Regions from separate parts of the Paenibacillus sp. ALE2 genome, predicted to be linked through region 4. Evidence: riboswitches for the same ligand, from Rfam matches in the RefSeq annotation. Region 4 holds a riboswitch; each other region holds the start of a gene.
The links. A riboswitch is a leader RNA that binds a small molecule or an ion and turns the genes downstream of it on or off. The one in region 4 is predicted to bind cyclic di-AMP.
Positions count from the first base shown of each region.

Region 1: another riboswitch for cyclic di-AMP. It lies ahead of ACXHJ1_RS00210 (hypothetical protein); the one in region 4 lies ahead of ACXHJ1_RS18735 (3D domain-containing protein).
Region 2: another riboswitch for cyclic di-AMP. It lies ahead of ACXHJ1_RS12085 (TrkH family potassium uptake protein); the one in region 4 lies ahead of ACXHJ1_RS18735 (3D domain-containing protein).
Region 3: another riboswitch for cyclic di-AMP. It lies ahead of ACXHJ1_RS06215 (C40 family peptidase); the one in region 4 lies ahead of ACXHJ1_RS18735 (3D domain-containing protein).

Region 1 covers NZ_CM134213.1:43,968-46,168, forward strand. The annotation lists gene kdpA (potassium-transporting ATPase subunit KdpA) at 1-507, opposite strand, end outside; gene kdpF (K(+)-transporting ATPase subunit F) at 653-730, opposite strand; gene ACXHJ1_RS00210 (hypothetical protein) at 915-1,310, opposite strand; cyclic di-AMP (ydaO/yuaA leader) riboswitch at 1,424-1,595, opposite strand; gene ACXHJ1_RS00215 (glutathione peroxidase) at 2,059-2,201, shown strand, end outside.
Region 2 covers NZ_CM134213.1:2,774,719-2,776,919, reverse strand. The annotation lists gene ACXHJ1_RS12085 (TrkH family potassium uptake protein) at 1-874, opposite strand, end outside; cyclic di-AMP (ydaO/yuaA leader) riboswitch at 1,275-1,427, opposite strand; gene ACXHJ1_RS12080 (CPBP family intramembrane glutamic endopeptidase) at 1,689-2,201, shown strand, end outside.
Region 3 covers NZ_CM134213.1:1,447,992-1,450,192, forward strand. The annotation lists gene ACXHJ1_RS06210 (hypothetical protein) at 1-794, shown strand, start outside; cyclic di-AMP (ydaO/yuaA leader) riboswitch at 1,071-1,208, shown strand; gene ACXHJ1_RS06215 (C40 family peptidase) at 1,214-1,714, shown strand; gene ACXHJ1_RS06220 (GNAT family N-acetyltransferase) at 2,018-2,201, shown strand, end outside.
Region 4 covers NZ_CM134213.1:4,270,442-4,272,642, forward strand. The annotation lists gene ACXHJ1_RS18725 (ABC transporter substrate-binding protein/permease) at 1-215, shown strand, start outside; gene ACXHJ1_RS18730 (amino acid ABC transporter ATP-binding protein) at 202-924, shown strand; cyclic di-AMP (ydaO/yuaA leader) riboswitch at 1,164-1,337, shown strand; gene ACXHJ1_RS18735 (3D domain-containing protein) at 1,344-2,012, shown strand.

The sequences.
Region 1 (2,201 bases), 1.5 Mb from region 4:
ATCTTGAAAAAAATTACCCAGCCCTTCACCGCGCCGCGTCAATCCCCTCATAAAAGCCGCAGCAACCGAAAACCCCGAAGCAGCCGAAGTAAACATCATCATCGTGACGAACGCCATCTGTGTCAGATACGTAAGCCCGCTTTCTCCGCTATAATGTTGGAGATTCGTATTGGTCATAAAGCTGATTACCGTATTAAAGGCCAATGATGCTTCCATATTACTGTTCCCAACCGGATTGCCCGGGAGTATAGCCTGCAAGCGCAATAGCAGGTAGCTGATCCCCACAAGCACCACATTGGTTGCAATGAAACTCATAGCGTACGTCGTCCAATGCATGCTGTCCTGTTTCTTCAAGCCTACAGCCTTATAAATCAGCTTTTCCGTTCCACCAAAAATCCGATCCGTCCGATTCGGTTCATTCGAGAATACGTGATACATATAGGTGCCCATCGGCTTTACCAAGAGCAACAATATGATGATCACAATCCCAATTTGCAGTAGCTCCATCCTCTATTCCTCCTTAAAATGCTCCTGCATTTGGAACAACAGACCTGATTCAGACCATCCATTGAGTGCACACGTTTGCGAAAATCTGCATCTCTGATGCTGCATTCTTGATCTGCTGTTCCCGCCTGCTCGATCCTATAGTTGACTAGAATTTTTCAGGATTCAGGAGTGCATAGATTAAATACACGAACACAATAGCCGTAAGTCCTAGCACAACGATCATCCTCTTCGCCCTCCTTTTGAGGTCTGTGCATCACACCAGCGTACAAACAGCAGTATCACTCCATAACTCACAGCCATTACGAGCAGCATGTATAAATCCATCATGTTCATACCCTCCGTATCGCTTTTCAGATCTTTATTTCCGATTCCATCATAAAATCACAAAGCAGCTATGTTATAAGTGCTTATCCGTTCAGCAGGAAACCCACCTCTCCGTTCAATGTGTAGATCACATGGTCCGCTCCCAATCCCCGATAAATTCCTTGTGGATTACAGCCGTGCGTAATAACATAGATCAATTCTGATGTTAGTGGCCGACATATTTGCAGGAAACGGCAAGTTAGATTCAAGCTGTTTTCGAACAAATACACACTACCAATTTCTTTTTTAGGAAAATTCCATTTTCCCGCTTGCATCGTATTGATGCGCACAATGTGCTCTACACCCATTTTTTTGAGCTGTCGTTCCTCCTGGGTGCTATTTGTGAGAACTGCAAACGCCAATTTTTTGAACATAAGCAATTTCACAAAACTTCTGCCCGCTTCATTCGGTGCAGTGACAATAATTAACCGACCTTCCATCAGTAGCTCCTCTCCCGGTATAAAAAGACAACAAAAAGAAGCCGAAGGAAAAAGGCTTCCTCCGGCTTCATACATTCCATGATAAAATAAACCATGGCTGCACACGGCGGTTTGTTGCCTCTCCCTGTACGCTTACGAGGTTAGCTGTCGGATTCGGACGTGAGAGTCGCCCTATTTACGGCACTTGGCCGGAAAATTCACCCCATGAGACACACGGCTTGCAAAGCCGTATATACTCGTTGGTTCCCCCGCTTTTGCAACTGCAAAATTCAGCGCTTTAGACAATTCGTTGTTGCTTCATTGTTGTTAATTTGAAATTACGTCTTGAATCATACACCCGTGCAAGGAAGACTGTAAAGCTCAACGGCAAGGCTATAAATCACCCTTTAGAGCATAGAAGATTAAGGATAACGCTTACAACCAACCTATGCTTCTCGTATCTCTCTAAAACTCTGTATTTCACCCCTTTTTGAAAATGAAAGGCATGTCAATATTGGCGTAGGGTATGGTACGGTTGCCCTTTATTTATAAAAAAGAAAGAAAATGCGCTATATGTACTAGATAATTATCGAATGAAGCCTTTTTTATGAGAAGAAACACCTCAATTTGCTCCATTTGAAGTGCGATTTACCGTTTTGAACAAAAGACGATTTTACAATGCACAATGTCTGTAGACTCTTCTGGACTTGCAACCCCTTGTTGAATTGTTCACAATTTAATTGTAAAATATTTAATTAGGAGGGATATCATGAGCGTATATAAATATGATGCACAGACCCTACAAGGGGCACAAATTCCGTTATCCACATACGAAGGGAAAGTTCTTCTTATCGTGAATACTGCCAGCAAATGTGGGTTAACCCCCCAGTACAAGGCGCTACAAGAGCTATA
Region 2 (2,201 bases), 1.5 Mb from region 4:
CCTGCCGCAAGCCTGCAATGTCCAGCGTGTTGGCACCTGCGGTGCGAGGGGTAACGGACTGGAATAAAGAACCCAGCAGTTTACCACCCCAATCAAGCGAGCCAAGCGTCTTCGGATTCGTAAACTCAAATACAAAAATGACAAGCGTCCCGACGACAATCAGAGCAGCTGTCATGCTGAGTACCACCTTGGTATGCAAGGACAGTCTCTTACGCTTGCGATAATCTGCCAGGTCAGACATCACTACAAAACCAATACCACCCGAAATAATGAGAAACATGGCTGTAAAATTAACAATCGGATCATATACATAACCTGTCAGGCTGCGAAATTCACCGAACAAATCAAAACCAGCGTTATTAAACATGGAAATGGCATGCCAGATCCCAAAATAAATCGCCCTGCCGACAGGCATATCAAATGACCAGCGAATCGAAAAAATAGCTGCACATACGCCCTCAATCATCAGCGAGTACCATAGCACCTTGCGGATCAATCCGACAATTCCTTCGACAGAGGTCTGATTCATCGCTTCTTGCAAAATAAGGCGCTCCCGCAAGGAAATCCGACGCTTGAACACCAGCGCGATCAAGGTAGCCATAGTCATAAAGCCAAGTCCGCCAATCTGAATCAGCGCAACGATGACAATTTGACCAAAGGTTGTAAAAAAGAGCCCTGTATCCTTAACGACAAGCCCAGTTACACAGGTCGCGGAAGCGGCAGTAAACAAAGCGTCTATAAACGCGAGTGGTTTTCCTGTTGTATTAGAGATGGGCAGCATTAACAATAAACTACCTATTAGAATGATAATGGCAAAGCCTGCAACGAATATTTGCGGTGGAGAAAGCCGAAGCCAGCTTGCATTGGGATTCATTTATTCATCACTTCTCCTCCTTGGTGAACTATGAGCATGGAGAACGCTCAGCTCATAAAATCACCAATTCTTTTCAGTTTCTTTTATAAATCAGAAAAGTATCCGCAAAGCGGGATACTTTTGCCTTTCAATACTCACTACACTTTATACGTAACTACCTCATGGAACGTTTGATGACTTTAAGGCGGGCAGCAGCGAAGCGGTCCATTTGAATCTGGAGAAGCGATAGCGCTCGCCTTTGACTCTGAATTTTACCCTTATCAAGGTCTAGAAAATCAAAAAAAATTCAGTGGCAACAGCGATTGGAAGATCAAATGGAACGCGCAGCGTCCTTAACTCAGCAAACTTTTATTCACACTTATACACACAAAAAAAGACACCGGAAAACCGAGTGCCTGACTTGGTTCCTGCCCACAGCCTACGAGGTTAGCTGACGGATTCGGGCAGCACAGTATGCCCTATTTACACTTCCGATCCATCAGGATCGGCTGTAAAATTCCCCCCAGTAACATGGTTCCCCCGTTTTCTCACAGAAATTCGGCTTAAATGTATGTCATTACCCATATATTTCATAGGCATTGCCTCAAGATTATAATCCTTCTCTATCCAGATCACAAAACCGATTTCGCCGAAAAAACGTGAAATTGGCTTTAATTTGCGATTGGGCATCGCTTAATCACAGCTTATCTAATTTTATTAAAACTTTAAAGTGCTTTCACTCTGTTTTCATGAATATCGCTGGTCTGTTGGCGGGAACCTGTGCAGTATGATATCTTTAATGGATGTTCTTATTTACAGATTAAGGAGGAAACTCATGAATCCTATCGGGAAACCGGTCGTGCTCACGGCCAACTTCAAAAAATTAGGCTTGCTGGGCGGGGTTGGCCTGATTTGCTTTTTTATCTTTCAATTGCTTATTCCCTCGCTTAGCAATCCAAGTCCGGAATCATTGATGAATGCAAAGGTCATCAGCAAACAAGAAGCGATCGTACACGCCTTGGACTTTGCCCGTTCCGAGCTGGGCTATACGGAATCACAGCCAGAGAAGCCTGTCGTGACCTATCAGGCTGAAACAGATTTGTACGGTTATTTATCCAGAGAAAAACTGCTTCAAGCGTACGATCGTACATGGAAAAAAAATTATCCTTATGAAACCTTTCGGGTTGATTTGCCTGATTCCTCAGCGAAGGGCAAGCTGCAAATTCATGTGGATTTATCCACTGGGAAGGTCGTTAGCTTTAAACGGATCACCTCCAGCACCAATTACACACAGGCTGATGTTTCTACAGATGAACAAGCACGAAGCAAGCTTGTACGTATAGCTGAG
Region 3 (2,201 bases), 2.8 Mb from region 4:
TACGCATACGCTTTTATATCGTGATCATTTTATTTCTGTATCGTTTGCTGTGGGGAGTATTTCTCTATAGGCTGGTACAGTCTGCCGTTATCCCGCTGCTGCTACGTTATCCTGATCAGAGCCAAAACGAACTGGGAAAGACCTTGTTTTGGATGGAGGGCCAGATCGCCTTGATGGACAGCCGGGAAGTACATGTGTACTTGTGGATATTACTAGGGGCGACCGTATTGCGCATACTAATCACTCCCTTCATTAGAGCTGGCATATATCAAAGCCTGCATACCGATGCGTCTGAACCGCAAAGCCTGTCCTTCTTCAAGGGGATGAAACGCCACGGTATGTCATCGCTATTGTATTACATCATCGAGTTGGGTTTGCTGCTGCTTCCCGCCTTTTGGGTGGTACCGAGACTCTATCCTATTGTAGTAGGAACGTTGCAATCTTCCTCTTACCTGCTACATTTGTTGCCCTATGCCATGGGGTGGATAGCTTACGGTTGGGTCATTCGGCAGTGCATCCTGTATATGCAGCTGGGCACTGTCAGTGGTCACACCATACTATCCTCCCTGCTCGCCTTCTTTCGCCAGCTTCTTCCGGCTGTTGGTGTATCCCTGTTGCTCGGTACTTGTGTGTTGCTAGTTTTCGGTCTATTTGGCACCGTGGCGATGATTTGGACGGGTATGTTGGCACTGATTCTCCAACAATCGTATCATTTTGTTACCAGTCTGGTCAGGCTGTGGCATATCAGTTCACAGTATCGGCTATGGCACATCGATATCTCCAGCAGAGGCTAACCCCTCACAATATCCTCTCTTCTGTATTTTCAGCTGTCGAAAAAACTTTTTTCTTTCCCGTGCAAACGGCACATAACTGAATACTGTTAACAGAATCTGTTCCTGGAGCGTTAGGAACAGATTTTTTTTGTAACTTTTTGCGATGAAACATTTGCCAAAGCCTGCTGTCTTTGTTACAATAATCGCAGTGAACTGATAGTAACAACTTTGTAATCTTTATTGTAACCTTTATCTTAAAAACATCGTTGTCGTGAATACTGCTCTCCAAGGTGCACATCTTAAGTTAAGCCTAATTCCTGGCACCTAGGAAGCGGGGGAACCAGTTTGGGTGAATTGATCTCGCAACAGAGTGGTCATAGGGGAACCTTCTACCGAATCCTTAAGCTAACCTCGCAGGCATTGGAAGGGGTATATTTTTTTTGAAGAAGAAGCTAACGATCGCAGCCATGGGTCTCGCCATTGCCTTTACATCTTTTACATTCGGTGGCAGCAGTGCATTTGCAGACTCTAAGATGGACCAGGTCATCCAAGATGCCAAAGGAACGAACTACAGAAGCGGAGGCACTACACTCGAGGGATTCGATTGCTCCGGCTTCACAATGTATGTATTCAACAAACTGGGAATTAAACTGCCGCATCAATCTGGATCACAATTCAAAATGGGTTCTTCTGTATCCCGCGATGAAATGAGACCAGGCGACCTGGTGTTCTTCAACACCACAGGAAGAGGCGTTTCCCATGTAGGTATCTTCGTAGGTGAAGGTAAATTCGCCCACTCCTCGACTTCACGTGGTGTAGTAGTTAGCTCACTGAACGAAAATTATTACGCTAACCGTTATGTCGGTGCAAAAAGAATTATGAGCACAGACGCTTACCATTCTGTAGCTTCAGATATTCCTGATGACGACAACGTAGAATAACTACCGCACAGCAAGCTAACCCTAGCCGCAATTTGATTCTGGCCGGAATCGAATTGCGGTTTTTTATGTCCACTACATCAGCAATGATTATCATTACTGACGAACTGACACCTCAAAAGGTTTCAATTTTAGCGAACATCGTCGGTTTTACCGTCACCGCTGGGGGAGCATATGAGCAGTAAATCCTTCTTATTGAATGTATACCCGACTTAGGTACGAAATAAACACGCTTGCCATTCTCCTACAACTTGTCTACAATCTGTGGTTAATGATTGAAGTACCTGCATAAGGAGGAATGGAAAAGTGCCGGCCTCAATATCCAACTACCGGATCGTACCGATGGACGAGCATCAAGCGGCTGAAATCTGTGAGTGGCGCTATGATCCCCCCTACAACATATACGGCTGGCTTCCCTGGGAACAAATGAAGGCGCTTGAAGTCGAATTTGGAAGTCCCACGCTTCGCCAAGAGCAATATGTTGCGGTCC
Region 4 (2,201 bases):
GTAATGAGTTCATTACGATCATTAAAGAATCTTCTATTATTTCGACCATTGGGATGGTGGACATTATGTATCAAGCCCAGGTCATTAAGAATATTACCTACGAAGGCTTAAGTCCGTTCGTAATCGCAGCCGCTATTTATTTTGTAATGACATTCAGCTTATCTAAGCTGTTGGGTTTATGGGAAAGGAAGTTGAGAGCCAGTGATCACCGTTAAACAACTGCGTAAATCATTCGGTAAGAATGAAATTTTAAAAGGCATTGATATAGATATCGCCAAAGGTGAAGTAGTCGTCATTATCGGCCCGAGTGGTTCGGGGAAAAGTACGTTTTTGCGTTGTATGAATCTGTTGGAACAGCCAACAGAAGGGGAAATCTTGTTTGAGGGTGAGCCGATTACGGCCCGTGGTCATAATATTAATGCGACTCGAGAGAAGATGGGGATGGTTTTCCAACATTTCAATCTGTTTCCGCATAAAACAATACTGCAGAATCTGACGCTTGCACCAACGCAGGTGAAGAAGCAATCGGGGAAAGAAGCGGAGAAAATTGCGTTGGAGCTCCTGCGGACCGTGGGTCTTGAGGATAAGAAGAATACCTACCCGAACCAGTTATCTGGCGGTCAAAAGCAACGTATAGCGATAGCACGTGCTCTGGCTATGCAGCCGCACGTAATGCTGTTTGATGAGCCTACTTCAGCTCTGGACCCTGAAATGGTTGGAGAGGTTCTAGATGTAATGAAGAAGCTCGCTGAAGGCGGCATGACGATGGTGATCGTGACGCACGAAATGGGCTTTGCCCGTGAAGTAGGGGATCGGATCATCTTTATGGACAACGGCCAAATTATAGAGCAAGGCACGCCTGAGCAAGTTTTTGGTACTCCAAGCCATGATCGTACTCGTGACTTTCTTGCTAAAGTACTGTAAGAAAATGCTTTTATAAAATATTGACATAGCCCTTCTCGTGACGATGGTTCACGGAGGGCTTTTCTTTTTTTGTCACCATATCTCCATATTTTCGTAACAAAAAACGGATTCTTAATGACAAAATTGTAATGAGTGTAGTATGATGTTCAAGGTTCCCAACATTTTCATGCAGATAAGGTTACAAAATTGTGATATTATGCAGTAAGCCAAAACTTACCGAGGCAGCACTTATGATAATAAATACTCAGGTGCTGGACTCAAACTATGGGAAGTGCGGGGGACGTAACAACGGCCATTGTTCCAATACATCATAAAAAGTATGGAATATGACCTAGGGGTGAATTGCGCAAGCATAGGGCTTCTCCTGAGCCCGAATCCGACAGCTAACCTCGCAGGCACAACAGAGGAGGTACATATCTTTGAAACACTTAAAACATATTGGAAAAACCATGAAATTTGCGGTGCTTGCCGCAGCGATTGCAGGATTGGCACAGACAGCTGGAGTAGCAAATGCTGCTTCGCTTCATACTGCCAAAGAAGGCGATACTTTCTTTTTGCTTGCTCAACGTTATGGGGTATCGGTAGATGACTTGACGAAGGCTAACCCGGATATTGCGTCCAACAACATATATGCAGGTCTACAAATTAAAGTGCCAGACGAAAAAAGTGTGAAGGCGGCTTCGGATTCGAAACCACAGCTACTTACGGAGAAAGCACCAGCGAATGAGAGGCCAACAATTGAAGCATGGGGCAAAACATTCAATTACAGTAAAGTTGTTGATGTTAAAGCAACAGCATATTCAGCCGCAGCTGATGAAAATGGCAAATGGGGTGCAGTCGATTACTACGGTAATCCGCTTAAACTGGGTACAATTGCAGTAGACCCGAAAGTCATTCCTATGGGAACAAAGGTGCTAGTTACAGGCTATTCCCATCCCGGCTTGCCAGACCATTCTTTTGTAGCCGTTGCCCGTGATCAGGGCAGCGCTATTACCGGAAAGCGGATTGATATCTTTATCCCTGGCAACAAATCATTCGTGAACGACTTCGGCTTCCAAAATGTGAAACTGTACGTTATTGATAAATAGCATTGTGCATATATTTGATTTCATTAAACATAATATATATTATGTAAACTTAATATTATAGCACACAACATATAACTGGGACGACTTCTTATCAGTACGGTCGTTTATCGCTAAAAAAGGCTGTCTTACAAGCAGAAGCATTCTGCTCGTCAAGGCAGCCTTTTTACGTTGTTGGTATATACGAGGCTT